4 regions of the Achromobacter sp. NPDC058515 genome follow, and region 4 is predicted to be linked to each of the others. Evidence: predicted binding sites of a transcription regulator. Region 4 holds the regulator's gene; each other region holds the start of a gene.

Region 1 (3,422 bases), on a different contig from region 4:
GACGACCCTTCCCACGCGCTGATGCACGGCCCCACCTTCATGGGCAATGCGCTGGCCTGCGCGGCCGCCAATGCCTCGCTGGACCTGTTCGAGACGGAGCCCCGGCTGGCGCAGGCGCAAGCCATCTCGTCGGCGCTGGCGGCGGGGCTGGAACCGTGCCGCGACCTGCCCTGGGTGCGCGACGTGCGCGTCTTGGGCGCGATCGGCGTGGTGGAGCTGGACGGCATCGCCGACCGCGAGGCGCTCAAGCGGCGGCTGGTGGAGGCGGGCGTCTGGGTGCGTCCGTTTGGCAACGTGGTCTACCTGACGCCGGCGCTCACCATCGCAGAAGAGGACCTGGAAACGCTGATGCGCGCCGTGACGGACGTGCTGCGCCGCCAGCGCCCCTGAGTTCCGCGGCCGGCGGGCCGTTGCGCGGGCAAACCGGGGACAGCGTCTTGATCCAGATCAAGGCGGCTGCCCGGGGCGCTGGTTACCATCGGCGCATGCGAGCAAAATCGATCTTCGCCGTCCCGGCCAGCCTGCCCGATGCCGACCGCCAGCAGCGCCGCCATGCGCTGGTGCGCCTGTCGCTGGCGTGGCTGGCGATGATGCAGGTGATGATGTTCGCGTGGCCCGGCTACCTGCGCCACGAGGGCATGCCCGCCGACGCGCTGGAAACACTGGACTGGGCCATCGTCCTGATGAACTGGGCGAGCTTTGCGCTGACCGTCCCGGTGGTGCTGTATTCGGCCTGGCCCATCTGGCGCCACGCGGGCGACAACCTGCGCCATGGCCGCGCCGGCATGGACGTGCCGGTGGCGCTTGGCATCGTGGCCGCCTTCATTCCTAGCGTGCACGCCACCATCACCGGCGCGGGCGAGGTGTATTTCGATTCCGTCACGATGTTCGTGGCCTTTCTGTTGACGGCGCGCTATCTGGAACTGTGCGCCCGCCAGTCCTTCGGCGGCGCGGCCGGCGGCCAGCGCCACGCCCGGGTCGAGGCCCGGCGCCTGCAATTGGGCGCGCGCGCCGACCGCCTGGCATCCCGTTTCGTCATGATCCAGGTGGCGCTGGCGCTGGCCGCCGCGGCCGGCTGGGCCTACGTCGATCCCGCGAACAGCATCCCCGTGATGGTGGCGCTGCTGGTGATGAGCTGTCCTTGCGCCATGTCGATGGCGGTGCCCACCGCCATGGCCTCGGCGCACTCCGCGCTGGCGGCCCATCCCAGCATGCCCGACGCGGCGCTGGACGCGCTGCTGGACGAGGCGCGGCGCAAGGCCCGCCAGAACCTGTACGGCTCGCTGGCCTGGCACCTGCTGATGACGCCGCTGGCGCTCGCCGGATGGGTCACGCCCTGGCTGGCCGCGATCACCATGCTGGTGTCGTCGCTGGCGGTCGCCTATAACTCCTGGCGCCTGTGCCGCCGGGACTGGTCGGGCGAACCCGCCTCCGGCCACGCGCTGGAAGCGGCGCAATGACCATTCTTTATCTGCTCCTGCCCCTGTCGCTGCTGTTCGTGCTGGCCATCGGCGTATCGCTGTGGTGGGCCGTGTTCAACGGCCAGTACGACGACACCGACAACGCCGGCATGGCCATCCTGCGCGACGACGACAGCGGCCCCGCCGGCCGCGGCTGAACGCGCGCGCACGAAGCAATCGCTGGGCCCGATCCCGCGCAATCGCGCGCGGGCCGTTGCGCTTATGCCGCTTTCCCCAAGCCGTCGCTGCGCGGTTGATCCATATCAACGCCGACTTGTGTGACTAGTCCCATCATCGAACCCTGGAGCTATTTGTTACTTTAGGGGAAGGGCGATGAACGATTGCGCCGCAATCGCAAGCAAGGCCGATACCTTCAACTACAAGGTCGTGAGGCAGTTCGCGCTCATGACGGTAGTGTGGGGCATAGTCGGCATGGCTGTGGGCGTTTTTCTGGCCGCGCAGCTGGTTTGGCCGCAGCTGAATTTTGACACCGCATGGCTGAGCTATGGCCGCCTGCGTCCGCTGCACACCAACGCGGTGATCTTCGCCTTCGGCGGCAGCGCGCTGTTCACGACGTCGTACTACGTGGTCCAGCGCACCTGTCAGGCGCGCCTGTTCTGCGGCCCGCTGGCCGCGTTCACGTTCTGGGGCTGGCAGATCGTCATCGTCGCCGCCGCCATCACCTTACCGATGGGCTTTACCAGCAGCAAGGAATACGCCGAACTGGAATGGCCCATCGACATCCTGATCACGCTGGTCTGGGTGGCATACGCCATCGTGTTCTTCGGCACGATCATCAAGCGCCGGTCAAAGCACATCTACGTGGCCAACTGGTTCTTCGGCTCGTACATCCTCACCATCGCCATCCTGCACATCTTCAACAACATCGAGATGCCGGTGACGCTGTGGAAGTCCTACTCCGCCTACTCGGGCGTGCAGGACGCCATGGTGCAGTGGTGGTACGGCCACAACGCCGTGGGTTTTTTCCTGACCACCAGCTTCCTGGGCATGATGTATTACTTCGTGCCCAAGCAGGCCGGCCGCCCCATCTACTCGTACCGCCTGTCCATCGTCCACTTCTGGGCGCTGGCCTTCACGTACATGTGGGCGGGCCCCCACCACCTGCTCTACACCTCCTTGCCCGACTGGACCCAGTCGCTGGGCATGACCTTCTCGCTGATCCTGCTTGCGCCTTCGTGGGGCGGCATGATCAACGGCATCATGACCCTGCAGGGCGCCTGGCACAAGCTGCGCACCGATCCGATCCTGAAGTTCATGGTCACGGCGCTGTCGTTCTACGGCATGTCGACCTTCGAAGGCTCGATGATGTCGATCCGCACGGTCAACGCGCTGTCGCACTACACGGACTGGACCATCGGCCATGTGCACTCCGGCGCGCTGGGCTGGGTCGCCATGATTTCGTTCGGCTCGCTGTACTACCTGATCCCGCGCCTGTACGGACGCGAAAAGATGCACAGCGTGAAGGCCATCGAACTGCATTTCTGGATCGCCACCATCGGCGTGGTGCTCTATATCGCCGCCATGTGGATCGCCGGCGTGCAGCAGGGCCTGATGTGGCGCGACACCGCGCCCGACGGCACCCTGGTCTACAGCTTCGTCGAGGAACTGAAGACGCGCGTTCCTTACTACCTCATCCGCTTGCTGGGAGGCGCCCTGTTCTTGGGAGGCGTGTTCGTCATGGCCTGGAACGTGTGGATGACGGTGCGCGGCGCCAAGCCGGTCAACCCCGCGATTCCGCAAGACGATTCCCATGCCGCTCGCCCGCCGGTCGCCGCGACCGCCGAGCTGGCCACTGTTTGACGAGGACATCATGGCCAACAAGAAACCTGGCTTCTTTACCCACCAGACGCTCGAGAAGAACATCGGCTGGATGATCATCGCCAGCATCCTGGTGGTGTCCTTCGCGGGCCTGGTCCAGATCGTTCCGCTGTTCTTCCAGCA
Region 2 (3,422 bases), on a different contig from region 4:
CCGCCGAACGGGGCGACGGTCGGCGAGCGGTTGATCACGTTGGTGAAGGCCAGCAGGATCAGCCCCTTGGCCGCGACCATTTCCCCGAAGTGGCCCATGCGGCCCAGGTGATGGCTGTGGCGCAGGGTCAGGATGCACTGGCCGTGCTCCTGCGTGCGTTCGATCGCTTTTTCGATGACGACCTTGCCGACGTACTGGCCCAGGCCGTGGTGGCCGTCGTAGGCCAGCATGGCGCCCCGGTCATTGACCAGCTCGGGCCGGCCATCGGCCTGCGCCAGGCCCTCGGACAGCACGCGGCGGTAGTTCGTCAGGATGGACAGGCCGTGGCTGGTGTAGCCGACCCGGTCGGACTCGACCAGGTGCTCGGCTACATCGCGGGCGATGTCTTCGGGCACGCCTTGCGCCATCAGCACGCGGCGGCCGTATTCGTTGGCTTGGGCGATCGTGATTCTCATGATGCGATCTCCTTAGAGCCAGCCGAGCCAGCGCCAGTAGGTCATGCCCATCAGCAGCATCAGCAGATAGCCCACGATGGTGACGATGATGCCGACCTTGGCGAACTGCTTGGCGTTGAAGGTTTCCGTGCCCAGGCACACCATGTTCTGCGGCGCGTTGATGGGCAGGATGAAGCCATAGCTCACCACGAAGCCCAGCAGCATCGTCATGCCCAGGCGGCTGAAGTCGCCCGGCAGGGTGGCCAGCACCGAGATCAGGATGGGAAGCATGGCCGACGTCAGCGCGGTGGCGCTGGCAAAGCCCAGGTGGATGATGATCAGGAAGGCCGCCAGGATGGCGAAGATGGCCAGCGGTCCCAGGTGGTCCAGGCCGGTATGCATCACCACCTGGTTGCCCAGCCATTGGCCGGCCTGCGTCGTCAGCAATGCGGTGCCCAGGCTGATGCCCACGCCGAACACGATCACGGTGCCCCATGGGATGCGCGATTGCACGTCTTTCCAGGTCATCACGCCAAAGCGCGGCAGCATCAGCAGGACCAGGCCGAAGTAGGTGGTCGAGGTGGTGTCGAACTTGTGCAGCTTGCCTTCGGTCGACCAGAACAGCAGCAGCATGACCGACACGGCCATCAGGCGCTTTTGCGCGCCCGTCATGGGGCCCAGTTCAAGCAGCGACTTCTCGACCGCTTCCTTGCCTCCGGCGATGCTGTCGCTTTCCGGCGGCAGCATCTTGAGCACGATGATGATCAGCACGGCCGACATGATCAGCGACCAGGGGGCGCCGGCGATCAGCCAGTCCGACCACGCCACGCGTTCGCCCAGCATCTTTTCCATGAAGCCCACTGTCAGCAGGTTCTGCGCGGCGGCGGTCTGGATGCCGACGTTCCAGATGCTCGTGGCTTGCGCCACGATGATCATGATGCCGGCGGCGATGTTCGAACGCTTGTCCACGCCGAAGGCCGCGATGACGCCCATCATGATGGGCACCACGGCCGCGCTGCGCGCGGTGGCGCTGGGCACGACCAGGCTCAGCACGATCGTCACGGCGATGCATCCCACCAGGATGCGGCGCGTGCTGGTGCCCACCCTGGTCAGCGTCACCAGCGCGATGCGCCGGTCCAGTCCGGTGAACGTCATGGCCGCCGCAATGAACAAGGCGCCGGTGACAAGCGCCAGCGCCGAGTTTGCGAAGCCGGTCAGCGCCATGCTGATCGCGGCCGAGGTGCCGTAGAGCACTTGCGGGTCTTTGATTGTCGGAGCCGTGCCCAGCAGGAAGGCCATCAGCGTCGTGATCATGATCGCGCTGGCTTCGTAAGACACGGCTTCGGTAATCCAGACCACCACGGCGAACGCCAGGATTGCCAGCATGCGGTGGCCGGCGACCGGCAGGTCCGCGGGCAGAGGCATCATCAGCACGCCGATCATCACCAGGATGCCGGCGACGAGTCCGATGGGAATTTTGGCTTTCTTGGGGGCTTGCGAGGCAGGGACTGCGGTTTCCGCGGCCATATCCTTCTCCGGTTGAGGTCAAACTGACGAGACACCGCCCGCGAGCACGGGATCAATCAAAACGGTGTATCGACGCTACAGGATGATCGTGACGGCATTGAGGAAAACCCGTATTGATATAGGTCAAGCCGGTGGAGATTTGCGCTTGTGGAAAACCCATCTCGGGCATTATGCTCGTCGCCCCGCCCGGGCCGCAAGCCTTGGAATGTTGCATGGATGCACACCAATTGCGCCCGAGACTGGGCGGTTTGGGGGCGTTCCGGCGTTAATTCGCCCGCGCCATGCAGCGAATGATGGGCATCTTCAGCCCAGGGCCAGGCGCAGCTGTTCGTCCAGATGCAGCGTGGGCGCGACGCGCCAGCCGCTCTGGGCGTAGCGCAGCCAGCGGCCCAGCACCAGGTGCGTCAGCAGGCTGGCGTGCGCGGCCACGTTGGCCTCCTGAGGCAGGCCGCCGTCGGTGACGGCGATGCGCAGCGACTGCTTCAGCGACGCTTCGATCCGGTCGTTGATATGGTTGATGCGTTCCTGCAGCCGGTTGTCTTCCGTGACGAGCGCGTCGCCCGTCAGCACCCGCGTCATGCCCTTGTTGCGTTCCGAGAAGGTCAGCAGCATGGCGACGGTCTTGTGGGCCTGGACCAGGCCGTAGGGTTCGGCGGTGGCGATCTGGTTCACCAGCGTGAAGATGCTGGTCTCGATGAACTCGATCAGCCCTTCGAACATCTGCGCCTTGCTGGCGAAGTGCCGGTAAAGCGCGGCTTCCGAGACCTCAAGGCGCGCGGCGAGGGCGGCCGTCGTGATGCGGGACGCATGCGGCTGCTCCAGCATCTCGGCCAGGGTCTGCAGAATCTGGGTCTTGCGCTCGCCGGGTTTGCTCGCCATGGAAGGGTCTGCTCTGCGCAGGCTGACGGTGAAGGGGGGGAGGAGCGCGCCGCTACCCCCGCAAGGGGCGCCGGCGTAACAACAAATCACTGACGGAGTTTACCCGCAAGTCCACGTATGCCGGTCGATGGGACCGGCCGCGAGCGAAGGGCGTGCCGGGATGATACACATGGACGGTGCGCAAGCCCGCCTGGCGCGCGCCGCGCAGGTTGGCCAGCGTGTCTTCCACCAGCACCGCGCGGTGGGCCGGCACGCCTTCGCGGGCCAGCACGTAGCGCAAGAGGGCGGGCGAGGGCTTGGGCCGGAACTCGCCATGCAGCCGCATGTGCTCAATGGCCCACAGGCTGTCGAACTGGCGCAGGATGCCCAGGCGGGCAAGCACGGCGCGGGCGTAGTGCAGCGGCGCATTGGTCAGCAGCACCTTGCGGCCGGGCAGTTGCCGCAGCTTGTAGGCCAGCGCCTTTTCCGAGCGCACCAGCGGGTTGACGTCGAAGTCGTGGCTGCGGTGCAGGAAGTCATGGGCGTCCACGCCGTGATGCCGGACCATGCCGATCATCGTGGCGCCGTAGCGCTTCCAGTACT
Region 3 (3,422 bases), on a different contig from region 4:
TGCGCCAGGCCCTTGACGGCCTTGGCCACGGTTTCCCCGTAGCCCGCCGCGAACGCCGCCATGCCGCCGGCGACCACGCCGCCTCGCACCATCAGCTTGCGCCGCGCCTCATCGCGCGGCTGGTCCGGGCCATCGTCCGCGGGGCGGCGCTTATCGTCTTCGTGTTGCTTGTTCATTGCTTTGTCTTCCATGTTCTTTCGTCTTGCGGCCGGGCTCAGGCCGTCATTGCGCGCACGCGGGCCGGGAACAGCTCCAGGGCCCAGGTCGCGGCGGCGACCAGCGCCACGCACAGGCCCAGCACGCCCACCATGCCCAGCAGTCCGTCGCTGCCCCACGGCATCTCGTACAGGTAGAGCCCCGCGCCATACTTGGGCACGCCCTGCACGCTCATGAAAACCACCCAGCGGAAGATCCACGCGGCGCCCAGCATGGTCAGCGCCAGCGCGGCCGACGGCAGCGGCGCGGCCAGCGTCCGCGACGGGCGCTGCAGCAGCGCGACGATGCAGAACGCCGTGATCACGGCGCCGGCCAGGCTGATGCGCCAGATCGGGAATTCCGCAAACAGCCGCAGCGCGGCTGCAAACGACGGGTCCAGGCCCAGCGCGCCCAGCAAGGCCCAGGCGCCCGCGCCCAGCGCCATCAGCACCACGGCGGTCACGCTCAGGCGGCGCAGCAGGTCTACCGGCAAGGCCTTCATGCCGCCCGGCAGCCAGCGGCCAACCAGGAACATCGCGCCCAGCGCGCCCAGCCAGGCGGTCAGGGCAAAGTTCACCGGCAAGAAGACCGTGTGCCACAGCGGCCGCGAACGCAGCACCATCACTTCCGCCCCGGTGTAGACCAGGATGGACAAGGCGGACAGGGCCAGCGCCACGCCCACTGCGCGCACCCAGCCCAGGCGGCCCCACCACCATGCCGCGCAGAACAGCAGGGCCAGGGTCACGAACACCGGCAGCAGCAAGGCGCCCAGCCACATCCATGACCAGGGCGTGAAATGCGCATAGAAATGCCAGAAGCGGCCCGGCTGGTGCAGGTCGGCCAGGAGCGACACGGGTGCGGCGATGGCGCTGACCAGCAGCACCGTCGCCGCGGCCGGCAACAGGCGGCGCGCGGGCGAACCCGCGTGGCCAAATGCCGCAAAGGCGGCGGTCAGCGCGGTGGTGGCGCTGATGCCGATCAGAAAGAAATACTGCACAGCCCAGGGCAGCCAGGCGGCGTCGTAGACCGGCGTGAGCAATTCAGAGATTTGCATGAATGTCCCCTTCAATGGCTCAGTGGCCGCCCGCCAGGCGCACGCCGGCCTGGCCGTCGACCTGGTGGACGAACGCATCGGGCAGGCCGATGTAATAGACGTGGGGATCGGTCTTCATCTCGGGCTTGAGCACCTTGATGTCGGCCTCGTGCTCGACGAGCAGCCGGGAGATGGCGCTGTCGGGATCGTTCATGTCGCCGATCACGCGGGCGCCGCCGACGCAGCTTTCCACGCAGGCCGGCAGCAGGCCGGCTTCCAGGCGGTGCTCGCAGAACGTGCATTTGTCCGCAGTCTGGGTGTCGTGATTGATGAAACGGGCGTCGTAGGGGCAAGCCTGCACGCAATAGCCGCAGCCCACGCAGCGCTCGTTGTCGACCAGGACAATGCCGTCTTCCCGCTGGAAGGTGGCTTGCACCGGACAGACGGGCACGCAGGGCGGGTTGTCGCAGTGGTTGCACAGGCGCGGCAGCATGACCATGGCGCAGGGGCCGCCGTCGTCGGGCGTGACTTCGTACTGCAGGACCGTGGTGCGGAACTGCCCGATGGGGGGCAGGTTCTCCATCGAACAGCTCACCGTACAGGACTGGCAGCCGATGCATTTGCGCATGTCGACGACCATGCCGTAACGCTTGCCGGGGATGCCGGGGCGGCGCGGCGGCTGGCCGTTGATGCCGGTGGCGGCCTCGGCGTGGATGGGAATGATGGTGGCGGCGGCGCCAAGCCCGAGTAGCCCTTTCAGGAAACCTCGCTTGCCCGGCAGGGGCGTTTCCGGGGGGCTGGTGGGGGTATGCATGAGTCAACTCCGAAACATATTTGCTACGGAAATTAACTTATCACCTCCGGTTATATAGAGGCTTGATATCGATCAATGGGGGACGGGTTACCGGCCCTGCAGCCGTCCGGGCGGACCGCGGCGGGCTATTTGGCCGGCATCTTCAGCGCCGCTTCCCAGGCCGCCAGCTTCTTGTCGAAGGTTGCGGCCGCGTGCGCCGGGCTGGTGGAAGGCAGCTCGAAGTACTGCAGCGAGGCGCCGGCCAATCCGGGCAGGACGTGGCGGCGATAAACGGCGGCGGCCTTGGCGCCGTTGAAGCAGATGCGGGCGACGGCCGGATGGGCGCGCAGGAATGCCCGGAAATCGTTGGGCACGAGGGTGTCGGCGCGGATATCGGCGTCCAGGCTTCCCGGCCGTTCGCAGGCATGCAGCACGTCCCACAGCGCAACGCCGCAGGCTTGCAGCGCCTGCAGGCGGCCGGGATATTCCAGGGCGGGGTCGAAACCGAAGACACGCGCGGCGATGGGCCAGAACGCATTGCGGGGATGGGCGTAGTACTGGCCCTGCCTGAGCGAGGCCACGCCGGGCATGGATCCCAGCACCAGCACGCGCGCGCCGGGGGATGCCGCCGGCGCAAAGCCCCATACCTGTTCGTCGCGCCGGCCCGGGGCGCTGTCCCTGCTGATTTCCATGCGCCAAGCATACTTCCGAATAGCGGCCAGGCCGCGCGCGCCCCGGTCCGATCGTCCGATGCATGGAACAGTGCTTATCAGCCTTGGGGGCTACCGAAACCAGCGTTCCGCCCTTATCTTTATTGTTATGACGAACGGCCCCGCAGGGGCCGCGCAACAGGAAACACCATCATGAAGAAGATACTCGGTTTGCATGCCAGCCCCCGTCCCCACTGGGTGGGCGACGGCTTCCCGGTGCGCTCCATGTTCTCCTACAACGACAAAGGCCGCGACACCAGCCCGTTCCTGCTGCTGGACTATGCCGGCCCGGCCGAATTCGAGCCGGCCGCCCAGCCGCGCGGCGTGGGCCAGCACCCGCACCGCGGCTTCGAAACCGTGACCATCGTCTACAGCGGCGAGGTCGAGCACCGCGACTCCACCGGCAACGGCGGCGTCATCGGTCCCGGCGACGTGCAATGGATGACGGCGGCCTCGGGCATCCTGCACGAGGAGTTCCATTCCCATGCATTCACCCGTTCAGGCGGAAAGCTGGAAATGGTGCAGCTCTGGGTCAACCTGCCCGCCAAGGACAAAAAGGCGGCGCCCGGCTACCAGGGGATCCTGAACGCGGACATTCCCGTGGCTGCGCTGCCGGACGGCGCAGGCACGCTGCGGGTGATCGCGGGCAGCTACGGCGGCCATGCCGGGCCCGCGCGCACCTTCACGCCCA
Region 4 (3,422 bases):
GGGGCCGAACCAGCGCATCAGCGCTTGCGGGTCCGTCCAGGCGCGCCAGACGCGTTCGACGGGGGCGTCGAAACGCCGCTGGAGCCGGAGTTCGAGGGGGGAGGTTCGGTTTGCCATGGGTGTATTTCCTCTTCGTGATAGAGATACCGCGCCAGCGAATCCAGTTGCCCGTTCCAGAACTTTTCATAGCGGGCCAGCCATGCGGACGCGGCCTGCATGGGCTCTGGCGACAGCGTGCAGCTCACCACGCGGCCGTCCTTGGCGCGGGCGATCAGGCCGGCGCCTTCCAGCACCCGCAGGTGCTTCATGAAGGCGGGCAGGGACATGGCGTGAGGCTGGGCCAGCGCGCTGACCGATGCCGATCCCTGTTCCAGGTCCGCCAGCACCCGGCGCCGCGTGCCATCGGCCAGCGCCGAAAAAATGCCGTCGAGGGTGTCGTCGTTAAAGTTAACCATAAGGTTAAGTGTCGGGCCGGCAAGGCATGCCTGTCAAGCCATGCAACTCCGGAATTTCCCTAAACCCGCGGGCAGCGTCTATTTGCCGCGCGGCTTGATGATGTCGCAGGCGGCGGCGTTGCCGGTGGTCTGGGCGCCGTCGCCCAGCAGCGCGCGCACGCCGCAGACCGATCCGAACATGCGCTTGCTGTCGTGGCCCACGCCGCCCACCTCGAAGCTGCTGTGGCGCAGCGCGACGGGTTTGGCGCCGCGGCCGGCCAGCACGTGCTCGTACTGCACGTAGCCCGTGCCGCGCGCGAGCCGGGTCGCGCCCTGGGCTTCCGCGCCGCAGGCCTTGTCCAGCAGCCGGTGCTCGGGGTTGTTGTCCGCGCCGCCCAGCAGATAGATCACGTCGCGCGCCGCGTAGCGCACGAAGAGCCGGGATTCTTCGGTTCCCCGCGCGTAGGCGGGCAGCTTGTCCGTGCCGTACTTGTACTGGTTATAGGTGGGGCAGATGCCGCGTTCGTAGGGCGCATAGCCCTTGCCGTCCGCGCGCGGCCGTTCGTTGGTCAGGTACAGGTAAGAAGAGGGGTTGGCGACGACGTAGCGCAGCGCCAGTCCGTCGCGGCGCAGCGGGCCGTCGATGTTGTTCAGCACCGCGTAGCGATGCACCAACTGCGCGCCGCCGGAGTGTCCGGCCAGCACGATGTTCGCCAGGGATGCCAGGCGCTTGCGATCGTCCAGGCTGCGCAGCAGGTCGTCAAGCACCTGGAACGAGCTGACCGGCGCGGGCCGGCCCGCCGCCTGGACGCTGTCTTCGCCGTCTTCCCAGCTGGCCTTGCGCCAGGCCGCCATGCCGCCGAAACCCGAGTCGATGGATCCGGAGAAGCGCGGCGCCAGGATCAGCGTCTCGCGCTCCCGGTCGGGGTTGCCCGCCAGCAGGGCGGCGGCGGTTTCGTAGTAGTGGTCGGCGTCGCGCTTGACGCCGTGGATGACGACGAGCACCTGCTTGATGCCGCGCAGGTCGTCCTTGGCCAGGTTGCGGTTGGCGTAGACCGGCATCTTGTACCGGTGCCCCGGCTTGCCGAGTTCCACCGTCTGCCAGCTCAGGGGCGCCGCGCGCTTGGGCGCAGGCACGATTTCATCGTAGTCGTAGGGGTCGGGCAGCGGCGTTTGGGCGCGCGCGGCCAGGGGCGCCAGCGTGGCGGCCATGGCAAGCGAGGCGGCCAGGCAGCGCGCCAGGCGCGGCCCGCGAGCCTGCCATGCCTGGGACACAGAGCTTGTGGGCGCGCGGCGCATGGCGCGGCAGACGCTCAGCAGCCGTCGTGGCCGAGCAGTTGCTTGAGCGCGGCCAGGTCCAGGATGCGGACCTCGCGCTGGTTGATCTTGATCAGGCCGTCGCGCGCAAAGCGCGAGAACAGGCGGCTGACCGTTTCCAGCGTCAGGCCCAGGTAGTTGCCGATCTCTTCGCGGCTCATGCGCAGCACGAACTCGGTGGACGAATAGCCCAGCGAGGCATAGCGCTGCGACAGGTTCAGCAGGAAGGCCGCCAGGCGCTGCTCGGACCGCATCGAGCCCAGCGAGGCCAGCATCTGGTGCGAACGGGTGATCTCGCGGCTCATCAGGCGGCGGAACTGCTGCTGCAGCGACGGCAGGTGCGCGGCCACGCGATCGACTTCGTTCAGCCGGATGACGCAGACCTCGGAATCTTCCAGCGCCACGGCGGCCGACACGTGCTTGCCATCCAGCATGCCGTCCATGCCGACGATCTCGCCCGGCAGGTGAAAGCCGGTGATCTGGATCTGGCCGGTCGCGTCTTCCAGTTGCGTCTTGAGGCTGCCGAAGCGCACGCCGTACACGGCGTCCAGCGGGTGGTCCAGCGAATACAGCGTCTTGCCTTTTTCAAGGCGGACACGCTCCTTCACCAGCTCGTCCAGCTTTTCGACTTCGGCGGCTGCCATGCCCACGGGAACGCAGACGTGCCCCAGCATACATGTGGAACAGTGAGCGGCATCAGGGGCAATGGGGACCCGTTTTTGCATACGATGACCTTTAGAGTGCCCATTGCGCGGCGGAAGGCCGGAACGGGTGCAAAGCGTGAGACAGGCGTCTATTGTAGTCCGTTGTTACTACGGGTGTCTTACCGGGCGCCGGGCAAGCCGGTAGGCAATCCAGTCCTCGCCGGCGATGGCGACGGCCGCGGCGCACAGCGCCGGGTCGACGGGGTAGTACTGGCAGGTCACCAGGCCGCCCCGGTCCGGGGCTTCCAGGCGGGCCTCGATCTCCCTGCGCACGAAAAGGCAGGGCTGGCCGGGCACGTACTCCTCGATCTCGTCCATCAGCGCGATCAGCGCCGGGTCCACCCGGAAAACGTCGCCCCGCACGCGCCTGCCGTTGTCCGCCGGGATCAGTCCGGGCCAGTCGCCAAAGTCCACCAGCATGCCCGGCACGCTGGCCGGGCCGACGTGGCAGGGAGCGGGCAGCCCCCGGCTGGCGGCGGCTTGCGCCAGATCGTTGATTTCGCCTGCTCGTAGGGTGCCGTAGACAAAAACGTATATGCTCATTGTTCAGTTGCTGCTGCACGTCGAAGAGACCATGAGGCTGGCCGGGTGTTGAAATTTTCTCATCCGGCCGCATATTCAGGTTATCGAGCCCGCCGGCACGTATCGGTCAGGCTCCCCAACAAGCCACAACGACCATTATGCGATTCGACAAACTTACTACCAAGTTCCAGCAAGCCCTGGCCGACGCTCAAAGTCTGGCCGCCCGCAACGACCACCCCTACATCGAGCCCGTCCACGTGCTGTCCGCCCTGCTGTCGGATTCCGACAGCGGCGCCGGCAGCCTGCTGGCGCGCGCCGGCGTGGCGGTCAACCGGCTGGCGCCGGCCCTGGAAAACGCCCTGAAGTCCCTGCCGCAGGTGCAGGGCGAGGACAACGTCCAGGTGGGCCGCGACCTGCAAGGCGTGCTGACGCGCACCGACAAGGA

What was found. Region 4 encodes FNR, which switches genes on or off when oxygen is low (the NO sensors DNR and NnrR bind a similar motif). Its sites were predicted from a motif close to TTGATNNNNATCAA; they were not measured.
Region 1: the regulator FNR is predicted to act here: its motif matches at 1,714-1,727, upstream of ccoN (cytochrome-c oxidase, cbb3-type subunit I).
Region 2: the regulator FNR is predicted to act here: its motif matches at 2,075-2,088, upstream of ACFWP0_RS00630 (DASS family sodium-coupled anion symporter).
Region 3: the regulator FNR is predicted to act here: its motif matches at 2,105-2,118, upstream of dsrO (sulfate reduction electron transfer complex DsrMKJOP subunit DsrO).

The regions. Positions count from the first base shown of each region.
Region 1 covers NZ_JBHXNI010000009.1:197,159-200,580, forward strand. Annotated here, with positions in the region: gene ACFWP0_RS17280 (adenosylmethionine--8-amino-7-oxononanoate transaminase) at 1-390, shown strand, start outside; gene ACFWP0_RS17285 (hypothetical protein) at 486-1,460, shown strand; gene ccoS (cbb3-type cytochrome oxidase assembly protein CcoS) at 1,457-1,618, shown strand; gene ccoN (cytochrome-c oxidase, cbb3-type subunit I) at 1,794-3,281, shown strand; gene ccoO (cytochrome-c oxidase, cbb3-type subunit II) at 3,292-3,422, shown strand, end outside.
Region 2 covers NZ_JBHXNI010000001.1:133,116-136,537, reverse strand. Annotated here, with positions in the region: gene ACFWP0_RS00635 (Ldh family oxidoreductase) at 1-455, opposite strand, end outside; gene ACFWP0_RS00630 (DASS family sodium-coupled anion symporter) at 468-1,961, opposite strand; gene slmA (nucleoid occlusion factor SlmA) at 2,265-2,840, opposite strand; gene ACFWP0_RS00620 (pyrimidine 5'-nucleotidase) at 2,893-3,422, opposite strand, start outside.
Region 3 covers NZ_JBHXNI010000008.1:21,452-24,873, reverse strand. Annotated here, with positions in the region: gene ACFWP0_RS15345 (tetrathionate reductase subunit A) at 1-176, opposite strand, end outside; gene nrfD (NrfD/PsrC family molybdoenzyme membrane anchor subunit) at 215-1,249, opposite strand; gene dsrO (sulfate reduction electron transfer complex DsrMKJOP subunit DsrO) at 1,269-2,042, opposite strand; gene ACFWP0_RS15330 (DNA-deoxyinosine glycosylase) at 2,168-2,713, opposite strand; gene ACFWP0_RS15325 (pirin family protein) at 2,885-3,422, shown strand, end outside.
Region 4 covers NZ_JBHXNI010000016.1:49,727-53,148, forward strand. Annotated here, with positions in the region: gene ACFWP0_RS23745 (SRPBCC domain-containing protein) at 1-117, opposite strand, end outside; gene ACFWP0_RS23750 (ArsR/SmtB family transcription factor) at 18-455, opposite strand; gene ACFWP0_RS23755 (hypothetical protein) at 534-1,733, opposite strand; gene fnr (fumarate/nitrate reduction transcriptional regulator Fnr) at 1,748-2,476, opposite strand; gene ACFWP0_RS23765 (gamma-glutamylcyclotransferase) at 2,564-2,998, opposite strand; gene clpB (ATP-dependent chaperone ClpB) at 3,136-3,422, shown strand, end outside.